Regions from separate parts of the Duganella sp. genome, predicted to be linked through region 1. Evidence: riboswitches for the same ligand, from Rfam matches in the RefSeq annotation. Region 1 holds a riboswitch; the other holds the start of a gene.
The links. A riboswitch is a leader RNA that binds a small molecule or an ion and turns the genes downstream of it on or off. The one in region 1 is predicted to bind thiamine pyrophosphate.
Positions count from the first base shown of each region.

Region 2: it holds a riboswitch for thiamine pyrophosphate, as region 1 does, so the genes downstream of both, ABDW57_RS13900 (TonB-dependent siderophore receptor) here and thiC (phosphomethylpyrimidine synthase ThiC) in region 1, are expected to answer to the same signal.

Region 1 covers NZ_JBCNLB010000004.1:1,867-8,946, forward strand. Annotated here, with positions in the region: gene ABDW57_RS09775 (TetR family transcriptional regulator) at 1-306, shown strand, start outside; gene ABDW57_RS09780 (diguanylate cyclase) at 307-3,369, opposite strand; TPP riboswitch at 3,460-3,562, shown strand; gene thiC (phosphomethylpyrimidine synthase ThiC) at 3,637-5,520, shown strand; gene thiS (sulfur carrier protein ThiS) at 5,526-5,729, shown strand; gene ABDW57_RS09795 (thiazole synthase) at 5,741-6,520, shown strand; gene ABDW57_RS09800 (hydroxymethylpyrimidine/phosphomethylpyrimidine kinase) at 6,517-7,080, shown strand, end outside.
Region 2 covers NZ_JBCNLB010000006.1:190,496-197,575, reverse strand. Annotated here, with positions in the region: gene ompR (two-component system response regulator OmpR) at 51-818, shown strand; gene ABDW57_RS13915 (ATP-binding protein) at 834-2,183, shown strand; gene ABDW57_RS13910 (hypothetical protein) at 2,183-2,908, shown strand; gene ABDW57_RS13905 (Imm26 family immunity protein) at 2,889-3,380, opposite strand; TPP riboswitch at 3,561-3,660, shown strand; gene ABDW57_RS13900 (TonB-dependent siderophore receptor) at 3,717-5,849, shown strand; gene ABDW57_RS13895 (ATP-binding protein) at 5,846-6,361, opposite strand; gene pnuC (nicotinamide riboside transporter PnuC) at 6,358-6,966, opposite strand; gene ABDW57_RS13885 (S46 family peptidase) at 6,999-7,080, opposite strand, start outside.

The DNA.
Region 1 (7,080 bases):
CACCTGCGCGGATTGCTGACACGCTACCACCAGGCAATCGCCAGCCACCCGCAACTGACGCTGGCGATCTTTGCCACGCCGGCGGCGTTTGCCGGCGTGACGCGCCAGATCACTGAGCAGTTGACGGCGCTGCTGGCCGTCATGACGGATCAGCCCGAGCTATGGCGCGACATCCTGGTCGATCATGCCCACGGCGCCGGCCTGGCGCTGGTATCGGCGCGCGGCGACGCCGCACAGGCCGAGTCCATGGCCGCGCGTTATCAGCAGGCGCTGGATGGTTTGCTGACGCGCCTGACGGCACCCTGATCAGGCGTCGTCGCTGGCCAGGCGCCAGGTGTTGCGGCCGGCGGCCTTGGCATGGTACAGCGCCACGTCGGCCCGCTTGTAGAGTTGCTCGTGGCTGTCGCCAATGCGGTGGATGGCGGCGCCCACGCTGGCGCTGATTTCGATCACGCTGGCACCGTGCGCCAGCGGCGCGGCCAGATTGACCAGGATGCGATCGCACACCGCGGCCGGCGTGCCGCTCTCCAGCGGCTGGTGCAGCAGCACGGCAAATTCGTCGCCGCCCAGCCGGAACACGCGGTCCGATTCGCGCACCGCTGCCCGCAGGCGCTCGGCGGCTGCCACCAGCAGGGCGTCGCCGGCGTCGTGGCCGAGGGTGTCGTTGATTTGCTTGAAGCGGTCGAGGTCGATCAGCAGCAGGGTGAAGGCAGCGCCGCCGCGTTCGGCCTGCGCCACCAGATGGCGCAGCTGGTCGTTGAACAGGCGGCGGTTGGCCAGGCCGGTCAGCGGGTCGCCATACGCCAGGGTCTCCAGCTGCGACTGGATGGTGCGCAGCTCGGAGGTGCGCGCTTCCACCATGCCTTCCAGTTCGCGCTGGCGGCGGCGCAGGTAGGCGGTGCGCATGTGCAGCAGGCCGGCGCCCAGCAGGATGGCGGCCGCGCCCATGGCCAGCCGCGCCAGCGGCTGCTGGTGCCACGCCGGCAGCACATGCACCGGCACCGCGATCGGCGCCGACCAGTCGCCATGGCGGTTGGTGCCGCGCAGCTGCAGCACATAGTCGCCGGGCGGCAGGTTGTTGTAGCTGGCGCGGCGCGCGCTGGCGTCGGTTTCCACCCAGTTGGAGTCGAAGCCCTTGAGCTGGTAGGCGTAGCGGTTGCGCTCCGGCGTGGCATAGTCGAGGGCGGCAAATTCCAGCGAGAAGCCGCGTTCGCGCGCGGCGGTGGTCACCGTCACCGGCGGCGCCTTGCTGCCCAGGCCGTTGTTGTAGATGGCGGCCGGGATTTCCTTGTCATTCAGCAGCAGGCGCGTCACCACCACCGGCGGCGCGTAGTGCGACACGCTCAGCGCCTGCGGCTTGACCACGCTGACCCCGGACAGGCCGCCAAATACCAGCTCGCCTTCCGCAGTGGCGGCGCCCGAGTTGGTCCAGTAAGTGGGGACCTGCACGCCATCGCTGGCGCCCAGCGCGCGGATGGTCAGCGCTTCCGGATCGATGCGCGCCAGGCCGGCGTCGGTGCTGGCCCACAGCATGCCCTCGCGGTCGAGCAGCAGCTTGTTGGCGCCGCTGTCGGGCAAGCCCTGCTGCATGCCGAGCCGGCGGAAGCGGCGCCGGCCGTCCGGGTCGGTGCGTTCCAGCATCACCACGCCGGTGCCGAAGTTGGACATCCACAACCGGCCGCGGCGGTCCAGCGCCAGGGAGGAAACATAGCCGGGCGGCAGCCGGTCCGGCGCGGCCAGATCGGTCGGGATGCGTTCGACCGCGTCCGGCGTGATCCGGGTCAGGCCGCTGCGCGTGCCGACCCACACATCGTCGCCGACCGGCAGCAGGGCGGTCACGCGGGTGTCGCCCAGTTGCTGATCTTCATGGCGCAGCAGGCGCGGTGCGGCGCCGGCCGGCAGGTCCAGCACCCACAAGCCGTCCAGTCCGCCCACCCACAGCGTGCGGCCGCTCTGCGCCAGCGCCCAGACTTCTTCCTCGTCGCCGCGGGTGGGCACCGGCACACGCTGAAGGTGGCGGCCATCGATGCCGGCGCGGTACAGGCCGTGCTGGGTGCCGATGTAGACTTCGCCGTCCGGTCCCGGGGTCAGCGCCAGCACGCGGCCAGGCAGGCCGGCGGCGGCCAGGCGGCCGGTGAGACCGCGGTAGGGATCGATGATGTCGATGCCGCCGCTGGTGTTGCTGAGCCAGAGCTGGCCGTCGGGCGCGGCCATCACGCTGGGCACGCTCAACACGTTGCCGCGGCCGGGTTCGGCGTGACGGATGGTGGTGATGGCGCGCGGCTGCGGATCGTGCTGGCTGATGCCGGACATGTAGGAAACAAAGATGATGCCGCTGCGTTCGCGCAACAGCGCCATGATGTCGTTGTCGGGCAGGCTGTCGGGGGCGTCGGCGCGGTGGCGGATGCGGCGCGTGGTATTGCTGCGCACATCGAGCACCACGATGCCGCCGTTGGCGCCATTGGTGCCCAGCCAGATTTCTTCCGGCCCCGCCTGGACGATGGCCGACACGCGTTCCGATTGCAGCGTCGGCTGGGGGCCGCTCTCGCGCACCGCCGCCGCGTCGCGCGCGTCGGTGCCGACCGCCAGGCTGAAGGCGCCGCTGGTGCGGGTGCCGACCCACAGCCGGCCGGCGCTGTCGCGCAGCAGCGCGGTGATGGCCAGGCCGGTTTTGCCGCCCAGCGCTATCTGCTGCGCGGGCTGGCCCGGCTTGCGCTGGAACAGGCCGCGGCGGGTGCCCAGCCACAGCGTGCCGTCGGTGTCGCGCAGCAGGGTATCGATGCCGCCGTCCGGCACGCTGGCGATATCTTCCATGCCTTGGCGGTTGAAACGGCCGTCGGCGCCCAGATGGTCGAGGCCGCGCCCGGTGGCCAGCCACAAGCCGCCCTCGCCGTCGTCGGCAATGGCGCTGACGCGCGGATCGCGCAGGCCGCCGGCGCCGGTACGGTAGCGCACAAAACTGTCGCGCGCGGCGTCATAGCGCGCCAGGCCGCCGGAACTCATGCCGACCCACAGGCGGCCCTGGGTGTCGATGTGCAAGCTCATGATGTAGCCGTCGGGCAGGGCTTCTTCGCGGGCGGCGTCGGCCGCATATTTCACCGGGCGGTTGCCGTCCCAGCGTACCAGCCCGGCCTGGGTGCCGAGCCAGAGAAAGCCCTGGCGATCCTGGGCCAGGCACACACCGCTGCTGACGTCGATGTGCATATTGTGCTTGAAGCTGGTATTCGCCTGGGCGGCCCAGCGCTCGCCATTGGCCGCCTGGCCCGGTGCCATCGACATGAACAGACACAGCAACAGGCACAGGGCGGCGGCGGCACGCGGCAGGCGCGCCCGGGAGGCGGGGCAGGGTGGAAAATTGCTGTGTGGCATGAAGACACTATACCTGAGTAGTCTGGCAAGCATGTGGGTTTTTTGCTACTGGAACCGGATGCGGTTATAATCGGCGCGCTGCCGCAAGGCGGCACACGCTAGGGGTCCTGCTGCGCATCTGCGCCGCGGGTGAGAAATACCCTCCGAACCTGATCTGGATAATGCCAGCGAAGGGAAGCTTAGGATAACGCCGCGCCACCGATCCATCTGCGCGCGGCGGTTGTCCAACCTCCTTTGCTGGCTCCTGTAGCCAAACAAAGGAGCCAAATGAACGCCAATCCGAAATTCATGTCCGCCACCGCCACGGTGGATGAGGCAGCCATCAAGCCGCTGCCCAATTCCCGCAAGATCTATGTGCCAGGCAGCCGTGCCGATATCCGCGTGCCGATGCGGGAAATCTCGCAGGCCGATACGCCGGCGTCGTTCGGCTTTGAGGCCAATCCGCCGGTCTATGTCTACGATACTTCCGGTCCGTACACCGATCCGCAGGCGCAGATCGATATCCGTTCCGGCCTGGCCGAAACGCCGCGCCTGCCGTGGATACTGGAGCGCGGCGATACCGAGGAGCTGGACGGCCCGACCTCGGACTACGGCAAGGCGCGCCTGGCCGATCCGGCGCTGGAAGAGCTGCGCTTCAATCTGCACCGCAAGCCGCGCCGCGCGCGCGAAGGCAGCAACGTCACGCAGATGCACTATGCGCGCCAGGGCATCATCACGCCCGAGATGGAGTTTGTCGCCATCCGCGAGAACCTGCGTCGCAAGGAGTACATCGAGAGCCTGAAGGCGTCCGGGCCGACTGGTCAGCGCCTGGCCGACCTGATGGGCCGCCAGCATCCGGGCCAGGCGTATGGCGCCAGCATCCCGGCCGAGATCACGCCGGAATTCGTGCGCGATGAAATCGCCCGTGGCCGCGCCATCATTCCCGCCAACATCAATCACCCGGAAGTGGAGCCGATGATCATCGGCCGCAATTTCCTGGTGAAGATCAACGCCAACATCGGCAACTCGGCGGTGACCTCGTCGATCGGAGAAGAGGTGGAAAAGATGACTTGGTCGATCCGCTGGGGCGGCGACACGGTGATGGATCTCTCGACAGGCAAGCACATCCACGAAACGCGCGAATGGATCATCCGCAATTCGCCGGTGCCGATCGGCACGGTGCCGATTTACCAGGCGCTGGAAAAGGTCAACGGCAAGGCCGAAGACCTGACCTGGGAGATTTTCCGCGACACGCTGATCGAACAGGCGGAGCAGGGCGTCGATTACTTCACCATCCACGCCGGCGTGCTGCTGCGCTATGTGCCGCTGACAGCCAAGCGCATGACGGGCATCGTCTCGCGCGGCGGCTCGATCCTGGCCAAGTGGTGCCTGGCGCATCACAAGGAGAACTTCCTGTACACGCATTTCGAAGAGATCTGCCAGATCATGAAGGCGTATGACGTGTCGTTCTCGCTGGGCGATGGCCTGCGTCCAGGCTCGATCTATGACGCCAACGACGAGGCCCAGCTGGGCGAGCTGAAAACGCTGGGCGAGCTGACGCAGATCGCCTGGAAGCATGACGTGCAGGTGATGATTGAAGGTCCGGGCCATGTGCCGATGCAACTGATCAAGGAGAACATGGATCTGCAACTGGAGCAGTGCCACGAGGCGCCGTTCTACACGCTGGGGCCATTGACCACCGATATCGCTCCGGGCTATGACCACATCACATCCGGCATTGGCGCCGCGCAGATCGGCTGGTATGGCACGGCCATGCTGTGCTATGTGACGCCGAAGGAGCACCTTGGTTTGCCGGACAAGAATGACGTCAAGGACGGCATCATCACCTACAAGATCGCGGCGCATGCGGCGGATCTGGCCAAGGGCCACCCGGGCGCGCAGATTCGTGACAATGCGTTGTCCAAGGCGCGCTTCGAGTTCCGCTGGGAGGATCAGTTCAATCTTGGCCTGGACCCGGACAAGGCACGCGAATTCCACGACGAGACGCTGCCCAAGGATTCGGCCAAGGTGGCGCATTTCTGCTCGATGTGCGGCCCGCATTTCTGCTCGATGAAGATCACGCAGGAGGTGCGTCAGTATGCGGAGGAGGGCATGCAGGTGAAGGCGGTGGAGTTCATCAAGAACGGCGCTGAGTTGTATAGCAAGGCCTGACGATCATGATTGAAATTGAATTGAACGGCGCACCGCATCAGGTGCCGCCGCAGCAAACCTTGCATCAGCTGATCGATGCCCTGGAGTTGACGGGGCAGGCGCTGGCGCTGGCGGTCAATCGCACCGTGGTGCCGCGCCAGCAGTGGCCTGAGCGTGTCCTGCGGGCGCAGGACAAGGTGGATATCGTGCGCGCCATCGGCGGCGGTTAATGGAGACGGATATGAGTGATGTGTTGAAAATCGCAGGCAAGGAATACCAATCGCGCCTGCTGGTCGGTAGTGGCAAGTACAAGGATTTGCAGCAGACGCGCGAGGCGACCGACGCGGCGGAGGCGGAGATCATCACGGTGGCGATCCGCCGTGTGAATATCGGCCAGGACCCGAAGGCGCCGTCGCTGCTGGATGTGCTGCCGCCTTCGCAGTACACGATTCTGCCGAATACGGCCGGCTGTTATACGGCCAGGGATGCGGTCTACACGCTGCAGATGGCGCGCGAGCTGTTGAACGGCCATAAGCTGGTGAAGCTGGAGGTGCTGGGCGACGAGAAGACCTTGTTCCCCAATATGCCGGAGACGCTGGTGGCCGCGCGCGAGCTGGTGAAGGATGGCTTTGATGTGATGGTGTACTGCAGCGACGATCCGATCCAGGCGCGCATGCTGGAGGATATCGGCTGCGTGGCGGTGATGCCGCTGGCGTCCCTGATCGGTTCCGGCATGGGGATACTGAATCCGTGGAATCTGTCGCTGATTATCGAGCAGGCCAGGGTGCCGGTGCTGGTGGATGCCGGCGTAGGCACGGCGTCCGATGCGGCGATTGCGATGGAGCTGGGCTGCGATGGCGTGTTGATGAACACCGCGATCGCCGGCGCGCAGGACCCGGTGCGCATGGCGCGCGCCATGAAGCTGGGCGTGCAGGCGGGGCGCGAGGCTTATCTGGCCGGGCGCATCGCGCGCAAGTTTGCGGCGTCGCCGTCGTCGCCAATGGCGGGCCGGCTGGCATGACCGAGGTTGCTGCCTCGCTGCCCGGTGGCCAGGCTGGCGGTTTCGCCGCAGGCACAGGCGCGGCGGATGCGCGGCCGTGCGTGCTGGTGTTCGCCGGCCTCGATCCGTCTGGCGGCGCCGGGCTGTCGGCGGATCTGCAGGCGGTGGCGGGGCAGGGGGCGCATGCGCTCACGGTCTGCACGGCGCTGACAGTGCAGGACAATGATCGCGTCTATGGCGTGCAGCCGGTGGCGGCGGACATGGTGCTGCGGCAGGCGCAGGCGCTGATCGACAAGTGCGCCATCAGCGCGGTGAAGATCGGGATTACCGGCAGCGCCGCCAATGCGCTGGCGATTGCGCAGGTGATCATGTGCCTGCGTGAGCGTCAGCCGGAGTTGCCGGTGGTGCTGGACCCGGTGCTGGCCAGCGGCCATGGCGATGTGCTGTCGCGCGATGATGCGGCAGCGGCGCTGGCGCCCTTGCTGCCGCTGGCGACGGTCATCACGCCAAACGGGCCGGAGGCGCGGACGCTCAGCGACGCCACGCTGCCGGACGCGCAAGCACAAGCCCTGCGCGCACGC
Region 2 (7,080 bases), on a different contig from region 1:
CGAATATGACGTTACCATAGCAACATGAATAAGACAAATCTGGCAGCCAAATGACTAGCACAACGACTGAATCCGGCAACAACACCGCCAACGCACAAGGCCACGCGGCCAAAATCATGGTGGTCGACGACGACGTTCGCCTGCGCGATCTGCTGCGCCGCTACCTGACCGAGCAAGGCTTCAACGTCTTCACCGCTGAAAGCGCGACTGCCATGAACAAGCTGTGGCTGCGCGAGCGCTATGACCTGCTGGTGCTGGACCTGATGCTGCCGGGCGAAGACGGCCTGTCGATCTGCCGCCGCCTGCGCGGCGCCGGCGACCAGACCCCGATCATCATGCTGACCGCCAAAGGCGAAGACGTGGACCGCATCGTCGGCCTGGAAATGGGCGCCGACGACTACCTGCCCAAGCCATTCAACCCGCGCGAACTGGTGGCCCGCATCGGCGCCGTGCTGCGCCGCCGCGGCCCGGACGAAATTCCCGGCGCGCCGTCGGAAACCCCGCAGACCTTTGAATTCGGCCAGTTCGTGCTCGACCTGGGCACCCGCACGCTGAAGAAAAACGGCGAGACCGTGCCGCTGACCACCGGCGAATTCTCGGTGCTGAAGGTGTTTGCGCGCCATGCGCGCCAGCCGCTCTCGCGCGAGAAACTGATGGAACTGGCGCGCGGCCGCGAATACGAAGTGTTCGACCGCAGCCTGGACGTGCAGATTTCTCGTCTGCGCAAGCTGATCGAACCGGATCCATCCAGCCCGCTGTACATCCAGACCGTATGGGGCCTGGGCTACGTGTTTATTCCGGAGGGCCAGCCGCGCTAAGCTGCGCGAACACGTATGAAGTTTTCCTTACGCCTGGCCAGCCTGAAAAGCGGCTTATTCTGGCGCACCTTCTTCCTGCTGGGCGCCCTCACCACCACCAGCATGACGGCGTGGGTCGGCATGATCAGCGTGGTGCAGCATGAACCGCAGGTACAGCAGATCTCCTCGCAGGTGATCTCGGTGGTCACCATCACCCACGCCGCCCTGACCCACTCCGCGCCCGAACTGCGGCGCGAGCTGCTGTTCGAACTGGTATCCAACGAGGGCATCCGCGTGTTCCCGCTGGAGGAAGACGACAAGGTCGAACCGCCGGCCAGCAATGCGCTGATGCCGGACATCGAAAAGCTGGTAAAGGCCAAGCTGGGCGCCGACACGCGCTTCTCGTCCAAGGTAAACGGCGTGGCCGGCTTCTGGGTCAGTTTCAATATCGACGATGACCAGTACTGGCTGATGCTGGAGCGCGAGCGCATCCGCGGCCTGACCGGCATCCAGTGGCTGGGCTGGGCCAGCGTGGTGTCGGTGGTGTCGCTGCTGGGCGCCGCCTTCATTTCCAGCCTGATCAACCTGCCGCTGCGGCGCCTGACGCAAGCCACCCGCGATTTCGCACAGGGCAAGCGCCCCGCCCCGCTGCCGGAAAAAGGCCCGCTCGAAATCATGGAGGCCAACCGCAGCTTCAACCAGATGGTCGACGATCTTCAACAAGTTGAATCTGACCGCGCGGTGATCCTGGCCGGCATCTCGCACGACCTGCGCACGCCGCTGGCGCGCATGCAGCTGGAGCTGGAGATGGCCAACTTGTCGCAGGAGGCGCGCGAAGGCATGCAGTCCGATATCGGCCAGATGGACGCCATCATCGGCCAGTTCCTCGACTACGCCAAACCGACCGAGGCTTCCAGCTTTATCAATGTCGATATCAGCGAGCTGCTGAGCGATACCGCGCACGAGGCCTCACGCCTGCCGGATGTGCGCATCCATACCGACATTGCGCCGGGCGCCCACGCCATGGGCAATGCCACCGACATCAAGCGCGTCATCAATAACCTGATCGAGAACGCGCGCCGCTACGGCAAGACGCCAGGCCAGGAATACACCGAAATCGACATCAAGTGCAGCGTCAAAGGCATGCATACCTCCAAGCGCGTGATCATCGAAGTGCAGGATCAGGGCACCGGCGTGCCGGCCGACCAGATCGAGCAGCTGCTCAAGCCCTTCACGCGGCTGGACACGGCGCGCGGCCAGGCCAATGGCGCCGGCCTGGGGCTGGCCATCGTCGAACGCGTGATGAGCCGCCACAACGCCGAACTGCATGTGCGCAACCGCGACGGCGGCGGCCTGCAAATCCAGATCGTGATGAAGGCGCTGTGATGGGGCGCCTGCTCCCGCATGCCGCGCTGCCCGGCGCCGGCAGGGCCTTCGCCATTGCCCTCGCAGCCGCCAGCGCGGCGCATGCGGCCAGCCCGCTCGCGCCGGCGCTGCAGACGCGCGAGCCCACCAGCGAAGAACGCAACTCCTTCGATGAATACTACCGCGAGCATGTGCCGGCGCGCGTGGGCGGCGGCGCTTCGCTGTTCGCCCCCGCCTTCGACATCCAGCGCCGCCGCGGCGAGGCCTGGCAGGTGATTGCGCGCGTGGATTCGGCGCCGCGCCATCACACGCCGGAACTGTGCCGTCAGGTGCGCACCAGCTACCTCTACGACGCCAAGGCCCCCAAGGGCCAGCGCTGGACGCCATCGGCGGCCGCGCCGGAATGGTATGTGTGGCTGGCCACGCCCAAGGTGATCTGCACGGCCGCGCAATACACGGTGAAAATGGACCCGGCCGTTTCAGGCGACGACGTGGCGGCGCTGCTGCGCCAGCACCGCGCCTTGCTGGAGCGGGCGCGCCTGCTTTTTGCCGGCAATTCGGGCTGCGCCCGTCAGCGCGCGCTGACCTTCCGCCTCAGCGCCATCGAGCCGGCGCCGCCCGCCAATGGCGCGCCGCAGATGGTGGGCATGGTGTTTGAGAGCGACCGCGACACGCGTGTGCGCGTGGCCGTGCGCAAGAGCCGCGGCGAATACGCGGCCTGGAATGTCAACTGCGCTGCTGATTGATGGGATGATCCGGCGCTTCCAGCAGCTTGGTCAGCAATAGCTCGGTGGAGCCGTAGCCGTACAGCGAATCGGCTTCCAGTCCTTGTGTATCGTAGGGTACAGACTCCTCGCGCTCCGAGCGGCTGGGGTCCACATCGGAGTAAGTCACGCGCCAGGCGCGCTTGAGCGCATCGGCGCGGCGCAGGAATTGCGGCACCGGCCACCTGGCGGGATCGAAGTGATCGATCTCGCCCAGCACGCGCCAGTGGCCGCTGGCCAGCGCCATGTCGCCACAACGCAGCACCTTGACCGCATCCTGCGGGCGCAAGGTGTTCAGCTCTTCCACCGTCGGCAAGCGTGGCAGTTTAGGGCCGAACAGATATGCGAGCATGATTTTACTGCCGGGCGACAGCCGCGCCACCAGACCCCATCCGTAGCCGCCGTCCAGCAATGGCACGGCAAACCAGCTCCCCTCTTGATACGACTGCTTCATTCACACCCTTTCATCGGCGCCCGACGGCGCAAGTCCGAAGTGTAGCGACGCCGCGCAAAACACGGCGCACAACTCCGGGGTCAGGTCCGCCATTTCTACACGGCCTCAACAGCTGCGCTGTTGAGGCCGTGTAGAAATGGCGGACCTGACCCCGGAGTTAATGGCATGTGTGTTACACTAACGCCTCGCTAGGGGTCCTGGGAACGTCGTTTCCGGGTGAGAGATACCCTTCGTACCTGATCTGGATAATGCCAGCGAAGGAAAGCGCAAATGTGGTTCTCCCCTCCTTTGATGGCTCTCTTCGCCGGCTCCCAGCCGAACAAGTAGAGAGCAGATATGTCCACACCAAACTTTGCAGTGTCCGCCATCGCATTGGCGGTTTTACAGATGACCTCCGGCGTGCTCCATGCCGAGGAAGCCGACCAGACCATGCAGGAAGTCGTTGTCACGGCCGCCAAGACCCGCGCCGCTTCGGCTTCCGTTGCCGGTTTCTCCAACGCGCCGCTGCTGGAAACGCCAGCCTCGGTCAGCGTGCTGACAGCGCAGCAGATGCTGGACCTGCAAATCCGCTCCACCACCGACGCCGCCAAATTCGACGCCAGCCTGAGCGACGCCTACAACGCGGTCGGCTATGCCGAGCAGTTCTCGATCCGCGGCTTCAAGCTCGATAACGCGTCGAGCTACCGCAAGGACGGCATGGCCATCCCCGGCGACACCCAGATCCCGCTGGAGAATAAGGAACGCCTGGAAGTGCTGAAAGGCCTGTCCGGCCTGCAGGCTGGCGTGTCGGCGCCGGGCGGCATCGTCAACTACGTCACCAAGCGCCCGACCGACACGCCGCTGCGCACCGTGGTGCTGGAAACGCGCGAACGCGGCACGCTGTACGGCGCCGTCGACCTGGGCGGCCGCTTCGACAACAGCGACTTCGGCTACCGCATCAACGCTGCCGCCGAGCGCCTGCGCTCCTACATCAAGGGCGCGGACGGCAACCGCAAATTCATCTCGGGCGCCGTCGACTGGCGCATCTCGCCACAGGCGCTGCTGCAGATCGACGCCGACTACCAGCGCAAATCGCAGATCACCGCGCCCGGCTATCAGCTGCTGAACAATGTCAGCCTGCCGCAGGTGGATCCGGACGTGCTGCTGAACGACCAGCCGTGGAGCCGCCCGGTGGAAACCACCAGCAGCAACGTCGCCGTGCGCTTCGAATACATGCTCTCTCCGGAATGGACCGCCACCCTGAGCGCCAACCAGCACCACTTCAAGCGCGACGACTACACCGCCTTCCCTTACGGCTGCACCGCGCAGGAACTGTATCCGGGCTACTGCGGCAACGGCGACTACGACGTCTACAACTACATCAGCAAGGGCGAGAAAAAATCGCCGCTGACCGCGCAGGCGCTGCTGCAAGGCCGCTATGCCGCGGGAGGCATCAAGCACGAAGTCACCGCCGGCATCTCCTTCTTCAAGAACAGCGAGAAATGGGGCGACTATTTGTATGACCTGTCGGGCGTCAGCAATATCTACCATCCAGTGGTGGTGGAACCTGCGCAGGGCGACAGCGGCCCGGTCTCCGAACGCCGCCGCGACAACGAACGCGCCCTGTTCGCGCAGGACATCCTCAGCCTGAACCAGCAGCTCAAGCTGCACGCCGGCGCGCGCTACGTGAAGGTCAAGCGCGATGAATACGTGGGCAAGGATGACAACGGCGTGGTGCTGCCTTACGCCCACACCGACGCCGGCTTCTGGCTGCCGAATGTGGCGCTGGTCTACAACGTACGCCCCAACGTGGCGACCTACGCCTCCTGGTCGCAAGGCCTGGAGCATGGCGGCGTGGCGCCTATCGGCACCGAGAATCAGCGCCGCGCGCTGGCCCCGGGCAAATCGAAACAGGTGGAAGTGGGCGTAAAAGCGGACATCCGCCCGGACCTGAGCGCCAGCATGGCGCTGTTCCAGATCCGCAAAGGCCTGGAGTACACCGATGCCGCCAAATTCTATGTGCGTAATGGCGAAGCCCAGAATCGCGGCCTGGAAGTGGCATTGAACGGCCGCGCCACGCCTGACCTGACGGTGGGCGTATCGGCCACCGCGCTCAACACCCAGCAGCGCGACACCGGTTCGGCTGAGCTGGACGGCAAGCGCGTGACCGACGTCGCCGCGTTCAAGTCATCGGTGTACGCGGATTATGCGGTGCCTCAGGTGGCAGGCCTGAAGGTTGGCGCCAACTGGCAGTACTCGGGCAAGAAAGCCTTCGACGCGGCCAACACGGTGTTCGTCCCAAGCTACCATGTGGTGAACCTGAGCGCGTCGTACGCCACCCGCATCGGCAATGTCGGCACCACTTTCCGCGCCGGCATCGACAATGCGTTCGATAAGTTCTACTGGCGCGATGTGACGCCGGATCTGGGTGGCTATCTGATGCCGGGCGCCTCGCGCACTTTCCGCGTCTCGGCCCAGTTCGACCTTTAAAGCCTGGCCAGCGCGTCCGCCACCACGGCGACGCGCTGTTCAACGCTGCCGCCAACCGGCACGTAGGAAATCCCGCGTGCCGCCAGTTCTTCCAGCAGGATGCGGTTGATGGTCTGGCGAACCTCATCGTTATCGCGCATCAGTCCATCGGCTTCCCACGGCATGTCGGGTGCCGCCACCAGCGTCAGGTCGTAATCGCTTGTATGGGTGCTGGCCAGCACGGCCAGTTGATCGTCGATGCCGCCAAAGTAGTGAATGCTGTAGACAGCGGTCATCAGCGGTGTGGTGTCGCAAAACAGATAGCGCGTGGCGTGTGGCGCCGCAGCGGCTTCGCGCACCAGCTGCATGCGCGCGATGTGGATCTGATCCGACGCCACCGGCACGCGCCCTTCCATGTCGACAAACTCCCGCAGGTATTCGGGCACCCACACGGTGCCGTAGCGTTCCGCCAGCGCCGCCGCCAGCGTGCTCTTGCCGGATGCTTCCGTGCCGAGGATGGCGATGCGTTTCATTCCAGCGCCAGACGGCGGCCGCCGGCGCCACTATCCCCGCTCCAGGCACGCAGGCCGATCACCGCCATGCCGACAAACACGGCATACAGGATTGCCGTCAACATCAGGTGCTTGTGCAGGTACAGCGCCACGTACAGGATGTCGACGATGATCCAGACGTGCCAGTTCTCGATCTTTTTACGCGACAGCAGCAGCTGCCCCACCAGCGAACCGGCGGTGAGGAAGCCGTCCGAATTCGGCACGTCAGTATCAGTGTAAGTCTTGAGGAACCAGGCCAGCAGCACAAAGCCCGCCAGCCAGGCGACAGCGGCGGCCCAGCGGCCGCGCGCATCGAGCGTGGTGACCGGCAGTCTGTCGTGGCTGTCGTCGCCATGCAGCCATTGATACCAGCCGTAGAAGGAAACGGTGATGAACACCAGTTGCAGGCCCATGTCGCCGTACAGGCGCGAGCCAAAGAACACCAGCCCGTAGGTGGCGGACGAGATGATGGCCAGCAGCCAGGCCCAATGGCTCTGGCGGATGTTCAGCCACACCGTCGCCACCGACAGGATGAACGACAGCAGCTCCAGCGGCGTCGTGGCAAATACTGCCAGGTGCAGCGGCATATTCACATACCCCAGCAGGAGCGTCAGCGTGTTCATCGTTTGATCGTCAGTTCTTTAAGCACGTTGTCGGCATGGTCGACTTCTTTCATCACCCACAGCATATACCGGATATCC